3 regions of the Hydrogenophaga sp. FG152 genome follow, and region 2 is predicted to be linked to each of the others. Evidence: riboswitches for the same ligand, from Rfam matches in the RefSeq annotation. Region 2 holds a riboswitch; each other region holds the start of a gene.

Region 1 (6,085 bases), on a different contig from region 2:
AGGAACAGGGCGGCGGATGCCTGCACGAAGGAGCCCAGGTCCGCGAGGACCACGAAATGCCGCAGTTGCACCAGAGTCATCGCAAATCCTCAGTGAAAGTCATGGATTGATGATCATCAATGCATTGGACTTTAAATCAATGCGTTCCTAACATGCAGCAAATTGCATGTAACCGGTTGCAGAACAAAGCCCACGAGGGCTCTTTGCAACCCTCACCAGGAGCCCGGCCTTGGAACGTCTCAGCGATCAGTTGGTGCAGGAATTCATCGCGCTTCGGCGCGACATCCACCAGCACCCGGAACTGGCTTTCGAAGAGCACCGCACCAGCGCCTTGGTGGCGGAAAGGCTGGCGGCCTGGGGATACGACGTGACCACAGGGCTGGGTGGCACGGGCGTGGTGGGGCAACTGCGCCGGGGCGGTTCCGCGCGCACCCTGGGCTTGCGCGCGGACATGGACGCTTTGCCCGTGGAGGAGGCGACCGGCGCCGATTGGACCAGTTGCCATCAGGGTGTGATGCATGCCTGTGGCCACGATGGCCACACCGCCATGCTGCTGGCCGCCGCGCGCCACCTGGCCGAATCCGGCCGCTTCGACGGCACGCTCAACCTGATCTTTCAGCCTGCCGAAGAGGGCGGCGGCGGTGCCCTGAAGATGATGGAAGACGGTCTGTTCGAGCGCTTTCCGTGCGACGCCATCTTCGCCATGCACAACATGCCCGGCTATGCGCAGGGCCAGCTGGTGTTCCGCAGTGGGCCGACCATGGCCTCGTCGGACTACGCGACCGTCACGCTGCACGGTGTGGGTGGCCACGGCGCCATGCCGCACCGAGCGGTCGACCCGCTGGTGGCGGCCGCATCCATCGTCATGGCGCTGCAGACCATCGTCTCCCGCAACGTCGACCCCATGCAGCCCGCGGTCGTCACCGTGGGCGCGCTGCACGCCGGCGCGGCCAACAACGTGATTCCGGCCTCGGCCCGGCTGGAGTTGAGCGTGCGTGCGCTGGACCCGCAGGTGCGCCGCGACATGGAACTGCGAATCCGCGAACTGGTGCGTCTGCAGGCCGAGAGCTATGGCGTGCGCGCCGAGCTGGATTGGCGCTCCGGCTACGCCGTGCTGGTCAACGACGCGGAGCAAACCGCCCGCGCTCTGGCGGTTGCGCAGGCGCATTTCCCACCCGAGCAAGTGGTCGCCCAGGGCGCCATGGTGCCGGGCAGCGAGGACTTCGCTTTCATGCTGGAGCGGGTCCCCGGCAGCTACCTGTTCATTGGCAACGGCGCGGGGCAGGAGCCTGGCGCCTGCATGGTGCACAACCCGGCCTACGACTTCAACGATCACAACATCGGCACCGGCGCCGCTTACTGGACAGCGCTCGTGCAGGCGTTGCTTTCCACCCCTTTTCCCCACCCCTGACTCCACTGGAGACTCTCATGAACAGCCGCTACAAGACCTTGATGGCCGGTGCCGCCATCGCATTGGCCACCCTTTCAGGCATGGCCCAGGCCCAGAGCTACCCGACCCGCCCGGTGACCCTGCTGGTGCCGTACCCGGCGGGTGGCTTGTCCGACGTGATTGCCCGCTCCGTCAACAACACACTGGGCAAGCAACTGGGCCAACCGGTGGTGATCGAGAACCTGGGTGGTGCCAGCGGATCGATCGCTGCTCAGAGGGTGCTCAACGGTGCCAGCGACGGCTATCAGTTGTTCCAGGGTTCACCCAACGAACTCATCCTGGCTCCTCTGGCGATCGCATCCATCAAATTCAAGAGTGAGGACTTTCGTCTGGTGCAGATGATCGCCACCGCACAGATCGCCTTCCTGGCCCGCAAGGACCTGCCCGTCAGCAACGTGGACGAGTTCCTGGAGCATGCGCGCAAGTCGGCGCAGCAGGGCCGCCCCCTGACCTATGCAAGTGTCGGCCCGGGCTCCTTCTACCATTTGCTCGGCGAGCACCTGTCCAAAGTCACCGGCATTCCGATGACCCATGTGCCTTACAAAGGTGCGGCACCGGCCGAGCAGGACCTGATGGCCAGCCAGGTGGATTTTTTCCTGGCGCCCTATGGCAAGAAGTACGACGAGATGCACAAGCAGGGCCGCGTCAAAGTGCTGGCCATGCTCAACAACGAGCGACTGGAGAGCGTGAAGAACTACCCGGCCATCAGCGAGAGCAAGCAACTCAAGGATTTCACTTTCAACATCTGGACCGGTTACTTCGTGAAGAAGGACACCCCGGAACCGGTGGTGATCGCGCTGCACAAGGCCATCACCGAAACGCTGGGTGATCCGGGCGTGCACCAGGCACTCGAAGCCAACAGCCAGCTGCTGGCCAAACCCCTGCCACTTGCGGCGGTGGACAAGGCCTATGCCGACGGCATCAGCCAGTTCCGCGCGATTGCCAAGTCCATTCAGCTGCAAGCGCAGTAAGCTCCAACCCTGTCGATCGGGAGAGACTGGCTTGCATGTGAAGCCGGCGCCGAAGGAGCAACCGCCCCGGAAACTCTCAGGCAAAAGGACCGGTCGACACGCATCGCACTCTGAAGAGTGGCCGGGATTCGTCCCCCGGCCCACCGCAGGAGCAAGCCGGCCCACGCGCTGGTGAATCTCTCAGGTCTCAAACAGAGGGGGTCATGGCCCGCACACGGTGTGCGGGCCATGCTTTCCCTGTCTGACGGCTTTGAACGCGAGATTCACATGGCACACCTCATCGTCATCGGCGGCGGCATCACGGGCGTCACCAGCGCCTATGCCCTGGCCCGCCAGGGTCATCAAGTCACCCTCATCGAAAAGCACCGCTACGCGGGCATGGAGACCAGTCATGCCAACGGCGGGCAACTCTCCGCTTCCAATGCCGAGGTCTGGACCCATCCCTCCACCTTGATCAAGGGCCTGAAGTGGATGTTCAAGGCCGACGCCCCCTTGCTGTTGAACCCCAGGCCCAGCTGGCACAAGCTCAGCTGGTTCGCCGAGTTTGCGGCTTCCATGTCCAGGTACCGCGACAACACCGTGGCCACCACGCGCCTGGCCATTGCCGCGCGGGAGCATTTGTTCGGCTGGGCCCAGGACGAGGGCATCGAGTTCGATTTGAAACAGCGCGGCATCCTGCACATCTATCGAAGCCGGGCCAGCTTCGAGCATGCGAGCCAGGTGTCGCGGCTGCTGGCGCAAGGTGGCCTGACCCGTCGGGCCGTCACACCCGATGAAATGCGCGCCATCGAACCCACTCTCAGAGGCGAATTCTTCGGAGGCTGGTACACCGAGAGCGACAGCACGGGCGACATCCACAAGTTCACCCATGGCCTGGGTCTGGCCTGTGCCCGCTTGGGCGTGAAATTCATGACCGCTCAGGCAGTGGCACGCGTGTGGAGCACCGGAAAAAGCGTGCGGGTCCTGCTGGCCAGCGGGGATGAGGTGGATGCGGACGGGGTGGTGATCTGCGCAGGCGTGCGCAGCCGCGCCCTGGGCGCCCAGCTTGGCGACCGGCTCAACGTCTACCCGGTCAAGGGCTACTCCATCACCGTCATGCTCGAAGACGAACAGAGTCAGGCCGCCGCGCCCCAGGTGAGCCTGCTGGACGACGCGACCAAGCTCGTCACCAGCCGCCTGGGGTTGGACCGCTTCCGAGTGGCCGGCACGGCCGAGTTCAACGGTTACAACCTCGACATCCGTGCCGATCGCATCCGGCCGCTGGTCGACTGGGTGAATCAATGCTTCCCGGGCGTCAGCACGCGGCGGGTGGAACCCTGGGCAGGCCTGCGCCCCATGCTGCCCAACATGATGCCGCGCGTAGGCCCGGGCAGGCATGCCAATGTGTTCTACAACACCGGTCACGGCCACCTGGGCTGGACGCTGTCGGCCATCACGGCGCACCAGTTGGGTGAGCAGGTGGCACAGTGGGAACGGATGCGCGCATCTCCCAGCGTGCCGGCGGCGGTCGCAGCCTGAGCCGTGATTGCCCTCTCGTTTCGATGCGAAACGGGTTTTGTGGGGGCGCCCACGGGCAGGGTGGTGAAGCTGGCTTGACGGGGCGGACACGAAAAAGGCCCGCCGGCGTGAGCCGGGGGCCTTTCGACGCAATGTCTCGGGCGCGCGTTTACTTCAGCGTGATGGTCACGTCGATGTTGCCGCGGGTGGCGTTGGAGTAGGGGCACACCTTGTGGGCGGTGTCCACCAGGTCCTGCGCCACGGCGCGGTCCATGCCGGGCAGGCTCACGGCCAGGCGCGCGGCGATGCCGAAGCCGGCGGGGATCGGGCCGATGTCCACTTCGGCGTCGATGGCGGCGTCGGCGGGCACGGCCACTTTCTTCATGCCGGCAACGTGCTTGAGCGCGCCCATGAAGCAGGCGGAGTAGCCGGCGGCGAAGAGCTGTTCGGGGTTGGTGGCGTTGCCGGCGCCGCCCATGGCCTTGGGCGGGGAGAGCTTGACGTCGAGCAGGCCGTCGTCGCTGCGCGAAGCGCCGTCGCGGCCGCCGGTGGTGTGGGCGCGGGCGGTGTAGAGGACTTTGTCGAGGGAGGTGGGCATGGTGTGGCTCCTGAGGTTGAAGGGCTTCGGGTGGAAGCTGGGGGTGGGTGAAAGGGAATGGTCAGGCGGTGAGGCGGTCGCGCAGGGTTTGCACCTGCTGCGTGAGCGCCATCACTTCGGCCACGTCGCATTGCGTGGCTTGCAGCACGCAGCCGGGGATGCGCGCGGCGCGGGCCTTGAGTTTGCGGCCGGCGGTGGTGAGGCGGATGAGCACGCGGCGTTCGTCCTGCACGTCGCGCAGGCGGGTGACGAGGTCGGCGGTTTCGAGCCGCTTGAGCAGGGGGGTGAGGGTGCCTGAGTCGAGGTAGAGGCGTTCGCCGAGTTCGGACACGGTGACGCCGTCGTTTTCCCACAGCACGAGCATGGCGAGGTATTGGGGGTAGGTGAGGCCCATCTCTTCGAGCAGGGGCTTGTAGAGCTTGGTCATCGCCAGCGAGGCGGAGTAGAGCGCGAAGCACAACTGGTGGTCGAGCTGGAGGGCCTGGTCGCTGGAGATGCTGGGCTTGTTCATGGAAATGGAATGTAGGTGTTTATTTGATTGTGTGCAATTGAATTTTGAACAACCATTTCGAGGGTGAGGTTGTTTTTCGGGCGCTGCGTGGTGCGAGGTCGGCTGGCGTGGGCGCGCGTTCTCCGGCCCTGCTCGCGGGCGGCTGCCCGGGCTTGCTCACACCGTTTCGTCAACCAGGTGACGGGCGCGCACACTCTGTGGCAACCGCGAATGGGGGCCTGCGCCCGCGCCCCCACGCCATCCGCCCCAGCGATGTGCAGGCGGACCAGGCTGGGCGCGCTCACTTGGTTTGCGGGACGGTGGCGGTGTCCGCGGGCGCAGGCCCCCATTCGCGGTTGCCGCAGAGTTGGTGTGCCCGTCCGGTGTTGATGCGAGTGTGGTGGCGAACCCGGGCGGATGTCCGCGAGCAGGGCCGGAGAACGCGGGCACCGCCACCGTCCTGGCGCGAGGTCTCCGCCCGAAACAGAACCGAGAAAAACTCAAGCCATCAAAGGCTCACCCTGCATTTCCTCGATCTGCTCCACCAGCATGTCCACCTGCCCCTGCCAATAGTCCCGGCTGCCGAACCAGGGAAAGTTGATCGGAAACGCAGGATCGTCCCACCGTCGGGCCACCCACGCGCTGTAGTGGATCAGGCGCAACGTCCGCAAAGGCTCGATCAACGCCAACTCACGGCGGTCAAAAGGGCGGAACTGCTCATAGCCGTCCACCAGCGCCCCCAGCTGCTGCATCTGCTGGCGCCGATCACCCGACAGCAGCATCCACAGATCCTGCACCGCCGGCCCCATTCGCGCATCGTCCAGGTCCACGAAATGCGGGCCCGCGCCCGGCTGGCCCTCGGGCGTCCAGAGAATGTTGCCCGGGTGGCAATCCCCGTGCAGGCGGATGCGCTGAATGCCGTCTTCGTCCACCACCGGGCCCGGCCGCAGCACCGGGTGCGCCTCGATCAAGGCCAGCGCCTCCTCCAGCGCAGCAGCCCAGGCACCACGCACCTCGGGCGCGACCGCCGCATGCTCCATCAGCCAGTCGCGCGGCTCGTGCGCGAAGGCCGCGGCATC
Region 2 (6,085 bases):
GAGCAGCGCGCTGCTGCCCGGGCTCAGCGTGTGGCGTGCAATGCGAACCACGGTGCCGTCGCGCAGGACGGCCGTGATGCCGGCGGAGGCGGAGGCTTCCAGCACGGTGGCCACGCGCAAGGCACCACTGTCCCGGTAGGGCGCGAGGGCCCGGCGGATGCCGGCCAGGTCGTCGGCCTGCACGGCTTGCTTCAGATGGCCTTCCGGCCCCGCAGGGCCGCGCTGGTGTTGTGCATTCAACAGGCCGGCGCGCAAGGCATGGGTGGCGGCGCGCTGCTCGGCCACGCGGATGGTGGTGGTCACATCCAGGCCCCGCGAGTAGGCCTCGTCCCCATAGCGCTCCACCAGCATCTTGCGAACCTGTTCGACCGCGTAGGCCGATGCCGGGTCGGTCGACGGGTGGTTCAGCGCCAGGGTCAAGGGCTCGGCGCGGGCCTGCTCATAGGCCTGCTCATCGAGGTAGCCCAACTCGCGCATGCGCTTGAGAATGTGCTGCTGGCGAACGGTGGCGCGCTCGCGGTTGGCGACCGGGTTGTAGGCGGAGGGCGCCTTGGGCAAGCCGGCCAGCATGGCCGCCTCGGCGACGCTGAGCTGGTCGAGCGTCTTGTCGAAGTAGACCGATGCGGCCGCCGCGAAACCGTAGGCCCGTTCGCCCAGGTAGATCTGGTTCATGTACAGCTCCAGAATCTTGTTCTTGCTGTAGACCGACTCGAGCTTGTAGGCCAGCATGATCTCCATGATCTTGCGCCGGTAGGTCTTCTCCCGGCTCAGGAAGAAGACCCGCGCGACCTGCATGGAGATGGTGCTGCCACCTTGCGCATGCCCACCGGCCACAAGGTTGCCGAGCGCCGCGCGCACGAGGCCCGCGTAGTCCACCGCCCCGTGTTCATGGAACCGCGCATCCTCGATGGCCAGCAAGGCCTGCTGCATGCGCAACGGGATGCGCTCGATCGGCACGAACTCCCGCCGTTCTTCGCCGTACTCGGCGAGCAGGCTGCCGTCCCTGGCGTGGATGCGCATGGGCAGCATCGGTTCGTAGTGGGCCAGGTGACCGACCTCGGGCAGCTGCTGCCACAGGCGGTGCAAGGCATGAGCGGCGCCGAGGGCAACGCCGACGCACAGGCCAAGGGCCAGCGCGGCGAAGAACCGGACCGCGAAGGGGGTTCGAAAGGGGAACATGGGCAAGGCTCGGGTGAAAGCGCCTCTCCCCCTGTCCTTTTACCTGAGAGTTTCGACTGCGTCGGCAGTCTGCCCCTTCGGTGTGCCGGTGCGCGCGCGGTGCGGCTCGGCCTCTCTCCAGTCGGCGAAATGTGTCTGCGGTCCGGTGGCCTGAGCGATCATGGGAGTTTGCGCCTTCGGCGGAGGCGTGACCCGCCTCGCTCTCCCGCAGAGCGTCGCAGTCTATCAGAGGGTCAAAACCCGGGCGTCACACCGGTGCGTGGGCACCCGTGCCACCTGGCCAGGGCGTGAGCACCTCGTGCCCCTCGGGCGTGACGGCCACCATGTGTTCCCACTGGGCGGACAGGGAGCGGTCTTTGGTCACGACGGTCCACCCATCGGCCAGGGTCCGGGTCTCGCGCTGGCCCGCGTTGAGCATGGGTTCGATGGTGAAGACCATCCCCGGCTCCAGCCTGAGCCCCTCGCCGCGCCGGCCATGGTGAAGCACGTTCGGTTCTTCGTGGTAGATCCGGCCAATGCCATGCCCGCAGTACTCGCGCACCACGCTGAAGTGCTCTCGATGGGCGACGGACTGGATGGCATGGCCAATGTCCCCCAGCGTCGCGCCTGGCCTGACCTGCCGGATGCCGGCCAGCAGGGCTTCATAGGTGGTCTCCACCAGACGCCGGGCCAGCACGTTGGGTGTGCCGACGAAGTACATGCGGCTGGTGTCGCCGAACCAGCCATCCTTGTTGACGGCCACATCGATGTTGATGATGTCGCCCTTCTTCAGCAGCTTGTCGGGCGAGGGGATGCCGTGGCAGACCACCTGATTGACGGAGGTGAGGATCGTTTTGGGATACCCGTGGTACCCCAGGTTGGCCGGGGTGGCGCCCTGGACATTCACGATGTGGTCGTGGCAGATCCGGTCCAGCGTCTCCGTGCTGACCCCGGGGACGACGTGGGGCTCGATCATGCCGAGCACCTCCGCGGCCAGCCTGCCGGCGCGCCGCGCCATCTCAATGTCCTCGGCCGACTTGATGGTGATGCCGCGAGCCACTAGCGCTGGCCCGCTGGGGCTGTGCGGGCCTTGCCCGCTGGGGTCGCGGCCGCCACGGTGATGTCCAGGCCCCCCGAGAGCTCCGCCCGCACCAGCAGCTGACAGATCTCCCGGTGGTCCAGCTCCGGGTGAAGCTCGGTCAGCATGCCGACCCGCATCCAGTGTTCGGCCTGCGCATTGATGGACCTGCTCAGCGCACTCCCCGCCACGCGCAGGTTCTCGTGCATCAGGTCCGAAATCTTGACGATCCCCATTCACCACCTCTATATGAAACGTATATGAATTATATACGTCTCACGGTGGGCAGTGGCTAGTTGGTGTTGGCCGGCGGGGCGGGGGGCGCGGCGGCCGGTGGGGGGTCCACCGGATCCAGCAGGCCCTTGGGCGGGTTGCGCTTCATTTCACCGGCCAGCGTCAGCTGCTCGGGACTCATGCATTCATCGGCCAGCCGTTTGCCCAGTTGCTGGCTCATGAGCATGGACTTGTTGCCCAGCTGCAGCCACATGGCGCCCCGCTTCGGGTCTTCGAGACGGATGGCACCGGTGCGGCTTTCCACCGGGTGCATGTAGTACCGCGCGTTGCGCATGTTCTTCACCTGCACGATGAAGAACCCCTGCCGCTTGGCGGGCACGATTTCCACAGCCGAGCCGAGTTCGCAGGGGATGTTGCCGAGGTACACGCGCTGCGCGACCACGAGATCGGCTTCGGTGAGGTTCACGCTGGAATCCTCTTCGATCGGCGTCACTTCTTCCACGGCCTTGGCCGCGGAGCGCGCCAGCGGCGCGCGTTTGGTCGTGGTGGTGGGTTTGGCCGCCGGCTTGGCGGCAGGCTTCGCGGGGGTCTGTTGCGCCATCACCGGGATGGGCGCAAACGCCACGGCGCTCAGGGAGAAGACGAGGGCAAGGATTTTCATGGGCCCTAGTCTGCCCGCATGACCGCTGAAATGCTGTTCGCAGATGTTTCGACCGCATCCACCGTGGGCGGCCCATGGCGCGGCTAGGGAAAGAACAACAGCACGGCAAACACGGCAAACAGCGCGAGGTGCATGTAACCCTGCAGCGCCGAGGTGCGCTGGCCGTTGAAGGTGAGCATGCTCAGCACGGCGGTGGCCGCAAACAGCGCCGTGTCCACGTGGGAGATGCCCATGACGACCTGCTTGTCGTACAACAAGCCAATGGCCAGCACCGCGGGCACCGTGAGCCCCACGGTGGAGACAAAGGCACCCAGACACAGGTTGACAGCCCGTTGCATCTCATTGCCCAGCGCCGCGCGCACGGCGGTCAGGGACTCGGGGGTGAACACGATCAGGGCGATGAGCACGCCACTCACAGCCACGGGCGCGCCCGCGGCCGCAATGCCGTAGTCGAGCACGACGGCCAGGTGGTGGCCCAGCAGAACGATCGGAACAATCATGGCCAGCAGCAGCAGCGAATGCACCCAGACATCCTTCCTGCTTTGCTGGACGGAACCCTCCGCCTTTTCGGTCCCGGTCGGCGCCCTGGAGGTCCGTTCCATGCGGCGCACCACCATCGCCCCGGGAGGGGGCTGAACGAAGAGGCGCTTGAGACTGCCGATCTGTTTCCACAGGAAGGCCGCGTACAGCAGCGCGGTGAGGACACCGATGCCCATCGCCTGCTCAGGCCCGAATTCACCCGCCGTGCTGGTGAACTTGGGCAACACCAGGGCCACCGTGGTCAACAGGGCAATCATCGACAGGTAGGCCGTGGCCCCTTGCGCATTGAACTCCTGTTCGCCATGCCGGGCAGCACCCACCGTCAGGCAGATCCCCATCACGAGGTTCAGGATGATCATCAACACGGCAAAAATGGAATCGCGCCCGATCGTGGGGGCTTCCCCCGGCCCCAGCAGCACCGAGGCAATCAGGATGACCTCGATGGCCACGATGGACAGCGTCAGGATGAGCGTGCCGTACGGCTCGCCCAGCTTGTGCGCCAGGTAGTCCGCCTCATGCACGACACCAAACGACGCCGCCACGATGGTGACCAGCAGCACGGCGAAACTCAGGCTGGCGACACCGGGTGTGAGTGGCGCGGCCAGCCAGGAGGATCCGTAAAAAGAGAACAAGCCCACCACGGCCCACGCGCCGAGCAGAAGTGCCCAGGTGGCCGCAGAGATGAGCCGCGCGCGTGCGGCGGGGGGGTGGAGGGAGGCGTTGACCATGGCGACCACTTTCACAAGCAGTGCGGGGGCCGTCCCTCGCGGTTGAATCCATGCCGATGGGGTCGTCCTCATCCGGCCTCACGCCTGGCGCGTGAGCCGAGCGATTATAGGTTTCAAGTGTGTGACCGCCTTGCCCCCCAGGGCGATCGGCGGCCCGGTGTCTCACGTCACCTGCATTGCTCGTCAAACGTGCCCGTCATGGTGGACACCACCTCGGGGCGGATGCCAAGCCAGGTCTCGACCTTCATGTTCGTGGCCTTGGCTTCGCATTGGAGCCGCGCCTGCTCGGGAGGCTTGGCCGGCATCAGCTTGATCAAACCCGACAGGGCATCGCAATACTGCTTGAAGTTCTTCACGCGCAATGCGTTGTCTCTCTGGGTGCGGAGCTTGTCGTACTCGGCACACTGCGGATCGGGTGCCGCGATGGACACGGCGGCGAGCAAGGACAGGGTCAGGCCAAGAAGGAGTTTGCGCATGGGAACGGGTCCCTGACGGGACGTGGTTGGGTCGGAAGGGGCGAGGGTCAACAGACGATCGCGAGTATTCATCGCGAGCCTCCCTGGCGTGAAGTGACCCCGGTCACATGGCGGCGGGTGAGAACGGCTGATCAGCGCGCCAGTGCGTCCAGCAGCTGTTGCGCCTGCACAGGTTTGTGCAGGAAGGGCACACCGCTGGCCCGGATGTCGGTGATGCGTTGCGGCGAGGTCTCGCCAGTCACCAGCAAGGTGCGCAGGTGGGGTGAGGTGTTGCGCAGGGCCAGGAGGTAGTCCAGGCCGTTGCGTTCTCCCGGGAGCCGGAAGTCGGAAACGACGGCTTCGATCGGGTGTCGCTGCAGCAGGTGCTGCGCCTGCGCCAGGTCGCTGGCGGGATACACCGCGCAACCGTGCGCGGATAGCACCAAGGCCATGGCCTCACGGCTGGCCGGCTCGTCGTCAATGACAAGCACATGGCGCGGCAGGGCGTTCGCGGCGTGAACCGGGGGAACAAGGCCCGTGTCTGCGGGGCTAGCCGGGTGGAGACTGCGCCTGTCGGCCTGTTTCACCCACACCCGAAAGCGTGTGCCTCGCGACGGCATTGATGAGAGCGCCATGGGATGTTCCAGCAGGCTCGAGAGCCGTTTGACGATGGACAGGCCGATGCCCAGACCGGATGCGCGGTCGCGTTGTGGATTGGCCAGCTGGTAGAACTCGTCGAACACCCGTTGTTGATGTTCTGTGGCAATGCCGATGCCGGTGTCGACCACCTCGAAGCGGACCCAGCCGGCCCGCCCTGCGGGGACCCCCGACCTTGCCGCGACGAGCACACCACCGGTGCGCGTGTATTTGATGGCGTTGTCGATCAGATTGCCGAGCAGGCGCGTGAGCAGCTGCACGTCGCTCACGACGACCAGATCGCCCGGCGCCCGGAACCGAAGCTGCAGGTCGCGCTCCTGGGCGCTGCCGCAGAACATGTGGTTCAGCGACAGAAACAGCTCGTGCACGCGCACGGGCTCCAGCGAGGGTTGCACGGCGCCCGCATCCAGCCGGGAGATGTCGAGCATGGAGTCCAGCGACTGGTTCAGCATGCGCACCGAGTGGCTCAACCGCGTGACGGTCTGTGCGCTGTCCGGATCGAGCTGAGACCGCTCCAGCACCGAAGTGAACAGCGAGACGGCATGAAGCGGTTGGCGCAGATCGTGGCTGGCGG
Region 3 (6,085 bases), on a different contig from region 2:
GCGGCGACGATGAAGGCGGCCTGCTTGCCGTGCACGGTGGCGGCGTCCTTGGTCCAGTCGTGCAGCCAGCCGCTGGAGGCGGGGTACTGGGTGAAGGCGGCGAAGTAGTCGCCGTCCGACAACATGGCGGCCCATTCCTCGCCCGACATCGCGATCTTCACCGTGAGGCCCAGGGGTTTGGCGCGGGTCTGCACCACTTCGATGATCTGCGGGTGCACGTCGCCCGAGACGATGAAGGTGTTGCCCTTGTTCTTCACCGAGCGTTTGGCCAGGGTCATGGCCTCGGCGGCGGCGGTGGCTTCGTCGAGCATGGAGGCGTTGGCGATGGCCATGCCGGTGAGGTCGCTCACCATGGTCTGGAAATTGACCAGGGCTTCCATGCGGCCTTGCGAGATCTCGGCCTGGTAGGGCGTGTAGGCGGTGTACCAGGCGGGGTTCTCCAGCACGTTGCGCAGGATCACGCCGGGCGTGAGCGTGCCGTGGTAACCCTGGCCGATGAAGCTCTTGAACACCTTGTTCTTCTGCGCCAGCGCCTTGAGCTCGGCCAGCGCTGCCGCCTCGGTGACGGCCGTTGGCAGCTGCATGCCCTGGCTGCGCGCGATGCTGCGCGGCACGATGCCGTCGATCAGCGCGCGGCGCGAGGCCTCGCCGATGACCGAGAGCATGTGGGTCTCGTCGGCCTGGCCGATGCCGATGTGGCGCGCCACGAATTCGGACGGGTTTTCGAGTTCACCGAGGGGTTTGACAGAGGGCATCAGCATGGGGGGCTCCGGCGGGAGAAGAGGCGGGTCAGGCGTTGGCGAAGGCGTTGTAGGCGGTCTCGTCCAGCAGGGCGTCGACCTGGGCCGGGTCGGAGAGCTTGACCTTGAAGAACCAGCCGGCCTTGAGCGGGTCGGTGTTGGCCAGCGAGGGGTCGGCGCGCAGGGCTTCGTTGACTTCGGTGATTTCGCCGCTGATGGGCATGTACACGTCGGCGGCCGCTTTCACGGACTCGACCACGCCGGCCACGTCCTTCTGCGCGAAAGTCTTGCCGACTTCGGGCAGGTCGACGAACACCACGTCGCCCAGCGCGTCCTGCGCGTGCACGGTGATGCCGACGGTGGCGATGCCGCCGTCAACGGTGATCCATTCGTGGTCTTCGGTGTACTTGGTGGTCATGGAAAAGCTCCTGAAAAAAGAAACGAAAAAAGTGAGATCAGCCGCGGAAGTATCGGTTGGGCACGAAGGGCATGGCGCTGACCTGCATGGGCACGGGTTTGCCTCGCACCATGGCCACCACGGGCGTGCCCAGGGCGGCGTGTTCGGGCGCGACGTAGCCGATGGCGACGGGCTTGTTGGCGCTGGGGCCGATGAGGCCGCTGGAGGTCTTGCCGATCACGTCGCCGCTGGTGTTCTGCAGTTCGACGTTCTCGCGCACGGGCACCCATTCCTGGGCGATCAGGCCCACGCGCTTGCGGGCCAGCGGTTCGCTGCCGTCGAGCTGCGCGAGCACGCGCGCCGCGCCGGGGAAGCCCCCCGCGCGCGCGCCGCCGGTGCGGCGCACTTTCTGCATGGCCCAGTTGAGCCCGGCTTCCACCGGGGTGGTGGTGGTGTCGATGTCGTTGCCGTAGAGGCACAGGCCGGCTTCGAGGCGCAGCGAGTTGCGCGCGCCCAGGCCGATGGGCATCACTTCAGGCTGGGCCAGCAGGGTGCGCACGAACTGGTCGGCGCGGTCGCCGGGCAGGGAGATCTCGAAGCCGTCTTCGCCGGTGTAGCCGCTGCGGGTGATGAAGAGGTCGGCGCCGTGCCAGTTGAAGGGCGAACCGGTCATGAAGACCAGTTTTTCGACGCCGGGCACGAGGCGCCGCAGCACGTCCACCGCCAGCGGGCCCTGCAGCGCGAGCAGGGCGCGGTCGGGCAGGGGGATGACCTCGCAGCGCGAGCCGATCCGCGCCTGGATGTGCGCGATGTCACCAGCCTTGCAGGCGCCGTTGACGATGACGAAGAGGTCGTGCCCGCGGTTGACGAACATGAGGTCGTCGATGATGCCGCCCTCGTCGTTGAGCAGCAGGCCGTAGCGCTGCTTGCCCACGCCGAGATCGATCACGTCCACCGGCATGAGCGTCTCGAAGGCGGCGGGGGCGTCGGGCCCGACCAGGCGCAGCTGGCCCATGTGCGAGACGTCGAACAGGCCGGCGGCCTTGCGGGTGTGGTGGTGTTCGGCCATGAGACCGGTGGGGTACTGCACCGGCATGTCGTAACCGGCGAAGGGCACCATGCGGGCGCCCAGTTCGACGTGGAGCTTGTGCAGCGGGGTCTGGAGAAGCGGGGCGGCAGCGGGCACGGCAAAGGCTTTCAGGCAAGGGGGCAGGCCCCGGTGGGGCGAAACACGGTTCATCCGTGCGCTGCCCCACTGTCCGCTTTACCTGAGAGATTCACGCGGGCGATGCCGCGCTTGCTCCTTCGGTGGGCCGCTTCGAGGAGCGGCCTCTCTCCAGGGGGGTACACCGGCCTCGCGGCCCGTGTTTGCCAGTCCTTTTGCCTGAGCGTTCAGAGCACCCGGTGTGCGGTGCCGCCTGCGCCTTCGGCGAGCCTTCTCCGGGGACCGGATCGGCTTCTCTCCTGACCCGGCGAGTGTATCGCACGGCGCCATGCCGGCCGGTGTTTCAGGGCGTTTCCAGGGCCGATTCGGGCAGCAGGCGGGCCAGCCGCTCGCGGATGCCGTCGGCGCGTTCACTGCCGGCCAGGCGCTCCACGTCGGCCGTCATGGCCCGGCTGACGGCCAGCATGTCGCCCACGTCGCGCGCTGCGCGCAGGGCGTCGCGGTAGCGCTGGGCCATGGCCTTGTCGCGCGGGGCGAACATGCGCTCGCTCAGGTCGAACAGGTACATGCGCGCGCTGGCGAGCGAGCGTGGGCCGGAGAAGGCGTCGGCGGAGACGGTGGGCGGGGTGTTGGCCGGTGTGAGGAGCGGCGGCGGCGCTTCGTCCACAAGGTAGCCGCGCGAGATCAGGTCGGCCGCGAGGGTGGGCCCCTGGCCCTCGAACAGGGCGAACAGTTCGGCATCGGGTTTGCGGCCATCGGCCAGCAGCAACAGGGCGCGCTCGCGCTGCGCGAGTTGGCGTTGCCCGGGGCGCAGCTCGGCGCGGCCCTTCTGGGTCTTGTTCAGCATGGCATCTCGGCGTCGTTCACGGAGCCTGCACTGTGGACAGCCCATGTGACGGCGCGGTGAATACCGGGCATGAAAAAGCCGCCCGCAGGCGGCTTTTCAGGAAAGGGTGATTTCGCTCACATGCCGGCGTAGTTCGGACCGCCGCCGCCTTCGGGCGTGACCCAGACGATGTTCTGCGTCGGGTCCTTGATGTCGCAGGTCTTGCAGTGCACGCAGTTCTGCGCGTTGATCTGCAGGCGGTCGGTGTTGTCGGGGTTCTTCACGAACTCGTACACGCCGGCCGGGCAGTAGCGGGCTTCGGGGCCGGCGTACTTGGCGAGGTTGATCTTCACCGGCACGCTGGCGTCTTTCAGCGTGAGGTGGGCCGGCTGGTGCTCTTCGTGGTTGGTGTTGCTGACGAAGACGCTGCCCAGGCGGTCGAAGGTGAGCTTGCCGTCGGGCTTGGGGTAGACGATCTGCTCGCACTCGGCGGCCGGCTTGAGGTAGAGGTGGTCGGCCTTCTCGCGGTGCAGCGACCACGGCGGGGCCTTGAAGCCCAGGCGGGGCAGCAGCCAGTGTTCGATGCCGACCATGAGGCCGCCGACGATGTTGCCGTACTTGAACCAGGACTTGAAGTTGCGCGAGGCGTCCAGCTCTTCGCGCAGCCAGCTCTTGCCGAAGGCAACCGGGTAGGCCTTGAGTTCGTCGTGCTGGCGGCCGGCCTGCACGGCCTCGAAGGCGGCTTCTGCGCAGAGCATGCCGCTCTTGATGGCAGCGTGGCTGCCCTTGATGCGCGCGCCGTTGAGGTAACCCGCGTCGCAACCGACGAGGGCGCCACCGGGGAAGGTGGTCTGCGGCAGGCTCATGAGGCCACCGGTGGTGATGGCGCGCGCGCCGTAGCTGATGCGCTTGCCGCCTTCGAGGAAGGCTCGGATGCGCGGGTGCGTCTTCCAGCGCTGCATTTCCTCGAACGGGCTGAGCCAGGGGTTGCTGTAGTTCAGGCCGGTGACCAGGCCCAGCGTGACCTTGTTGTCCTCCAGGTGGTACATGAAGCCACCGCCGTAGGTGTCGTCCTTCATGGGCCAGCCGGCGGTGTGGATCACCAGGCCGGGCTGGTGCTTGGCGGGGTCGATTTCCCACAGTTCCTTCACGCCGATGGCGTAGGCCTGCGGGTCCTTGCCTTCGTCGAGGTGGAACTTGGCGATCAGGCGCTTGCCCAGGTGGCCGCGCGAGCCTTCGGCGAAGACGGTGTATTTCGCGTGCAGCTCCATGCCGAGCTGGAAGTTGTCGGTCGGCTCGCCGTCCTTGCCCACGCCCAGGTTGCCGGTGGCCACGCCCTTGACGGAGCCGTCGTCGTTGTAGAGCACCTCGGCGGCCGCGAAGCCGGGGAAGATCTCCACGCCGAGGTTTTCGGCCTGCTGGGCCATCCACTTGACCACGTTGCCCAGGCCGACCACGTAGTTGCCTTCGTTGTGGAAGTTGTTGGGGATCAGGAACTTGGGTGTGTCGATGGCGCCTTTTTCGGTCAGCCAGAGCAGCTTGTCGTCGGTGACGGGCTGGTTGAGCGGCGCGCCGTCGGCTTTCCAGTTGGGCAGCAACTCGTTGAGGGCCTTGGGGTCCATCACCGCGCCGCTGAGGATGTGCGCGCCGGGCTCCGAGCCTTTTTCGAGCACGCACACGTTGATCTCGCCGCCTTTTTCGGCGGCGATCTGCTTGAGCCGGATCGCCGTGGCCAGGCCGCCGGGGCCGCCACCGACCACGACCACGTCGTACTCCATGGCTTCGCGCGGGCCGTAGGTGCTGATGATTTCTTCGGGGGTCATGTCGAGGGTCTCACTCTGTCGGGCGGGCGCCCGGGGATTTTCATGACGGCAATGCATGGAGTCATGCCGGTGTCGTGGTCGGGACCGATTTTAGTGGCCCAGGGCGCACAATCCTGTCGGATGGGGCCTCGTCGGCCCGGGCGGTGCTCGGATGGCCGCAGAATCCAACCACTTTAGAGGAGGTTCTCTCATGGCATACAGCCTGGACTTGTCGGGCCGCGTGGCCCTGATCACCGGGGCGTCCGGTGGGTTGGGTGAACAGTTCGCCAAGACGCTGGCGCGGGCGGGCGCGGCCGTGGTGCTGGCCAGCCGCCGCACCGACCGCCTGATGGCGCTGCGCGCGCACATCGAGGCTGCCGGTGGCGACGCGCACGTGGTGGCGATGGATGTGACCGACACGGCATCGATCAAGGCGGCGGTGGCGCACGCCGAGACCGAGGTCGGCGCGATCGACATCCTGGTCAACAACTCGGGCGTGAGCACCACGCAGCGCCTGCAGGACGTGACGGAGGAAGACTACGACTTCGTCTTCGACACCAACACCAAGGGCGCGTTCTTCGTGGCGCAGGAGGTGGGCCGTCGCATGCTGGCGCGCGCCAACGGCGCGGCGCCGGGCACCTACGTGGGCGGGCGCATTGTCAACATCGCGTCCATGGCCGGGCTCAAGGTGCTGCCGCAGATCGGCGTGTACTGCATGAGCAAGGCCGCCGTGGTGCAGATGACCAAGGCGATGGCGATCGAGTGGGGCCGCTTCGGCATCAATGTGAACGCGATCTGCCCGGGCTACATCGACACCGAGCTCAACCACCACCACTGGCAGACCGAGCAGGGCCAGAAGCTCATCAGCATGCTGCCGCGCAAGCGCGTCGGCTCACCCACCGACCTGGACGCGCTGCTGGTCATGCTGTGTTCGAGCGAGAGCCATTTCGTCAACGGAGCGGTGATCGCCGCCGACGACGGTTTCGGGGCATGAAGGAGCTCTCCCCGCGCCGCCTGCGGCGTCACCCCTCAGGGGCAACACCTGCGGCCCGGCAGAGCCGGTTCCGCGGGGTTCTGGACCCTATCGCGGCATTTCTTTCGTCGAGATGAGCACGGCTGTTCTGGGCCGGCCTTCGGGCTGGCCGCCGGGCATGG

Evidence for each region. Region 2 has a riboswitch for glycine ahead of ACODTB_RS16310 (penicillin-binding protein 1A). Riboswitches for the same ligand answer to the same signal wherever they lie in the genome.
Region 1: linked by a shared signal. The riboswitch ahead of ACODTB_RS02860 (D-amino acid dehydrogenase) and the one ahead of ACODTB_RS16310 (penicillin-binding protein 1A) in region 2 are both predicted to bind glycine.
Region 3: linked by a shared signal. The riboswitch ahead of gcvT (glycine cleavage system aminomethyltransferase GcvT) and the one ahead of ACODTB_RS16310 (penicillin-binding protein 1A) in region 2 are both predicted to bind glycine.

The regions. Positions count from the first base shown of each region.
Region 1 is NZ_JBMDKH010000002.1:12,086-18,170, forward strand. It holds gene ACODTB_RS02845 (LysR family transcriptional regulator) at 1-80, opposite strand, end outside; gene ACODTB_RS02850 (M20 aminoacylase family protein) at 230-1,411, shown strand; gene ACODTB_RS02855 (Bug family tripartite tricarboxylate transporter substrate binding protein) at 1,429-2,421, shown strand; glycine riboswitch at 2,429-2,523, shown strand; gene ACODTB_RS02860 (D-amino acid dehydrogenase) at 2,689-3,939, shown strand; gene ACODTB_RS02865 (organic hydroperoxide resistance protein) at 4,088-4,516, opposite strand; gene ACODTB_RS02870 (MarR family winged helix-turn-helix transcriptional regulator) at 4,578-5,027, opposite strand; gene ACODTB_RS02875 (serine/threonine protein kinase) at 5,507-6,085, opposite strand, start outside.
Region 2 is NZ_JBMDKH010000013.1:72,679-78,763, reverse strand. It holds gene ACODTB_RS16310 (penicillin-binding protein 1A) at 1-1,179, opposite strand, end outside; glycine riboswitch at 1,308-1,397, opposite strand; gene map (type I methionyl aminopeptidase) at 1,427-2,218, opposite strand; gene ACODTB_RS16300 (ParD-like family protein) at 2,218-2,472, opposite strand; gene ACODTB_RS16295 (hypothetical protein) at 2,529-3,131, opposite strand; gene ACODTB_RS16290 (calcium:cation antiporter) at 3,215-4,399, opposite strand; gene ACODTB_RS16285 (hypothetical protein) at 4,567-4,875, opposite strand; gene ACODTB_RS16280 (ATP-binding response regulator) at 5,007-6,085, opposite strand, start outside.
Region 3 is NZ_JBMDKH010000008.1:110,523-116,607, reverse strand. It holds gene gcvP (aminomethyl-transferring glycine dehydrogenase) at 1-761, opposite strand, end outside; gene gcvH (glycine cleavage system protein GcvH) at 790-1,158, opposite strand; gene gcvT (glycine cleavage system aminomethyltransferase GcvT) at 1,196-2,377, opposite strand; glycine riboswitch at 2,383-2,487, opposite strand; glycine riboswitch at 2,500-2,614, opposite strand; gene ACODTB_RS11705 (hypothetical protein) at 2,646-3,149, opposite strand; gene ACODTB_RS11700 (electron transfer flavoprotein-ubiquinone oxidoreductase) at 3,266-4,951, opposite strand; gene ACODTB_RS11695 (SDR family oxidoreductase) at 5,142-5,924, shown strand; gene ACODTB_RS11690 (DMT family transporter) at 6,037-6,085, shown strand, end outside.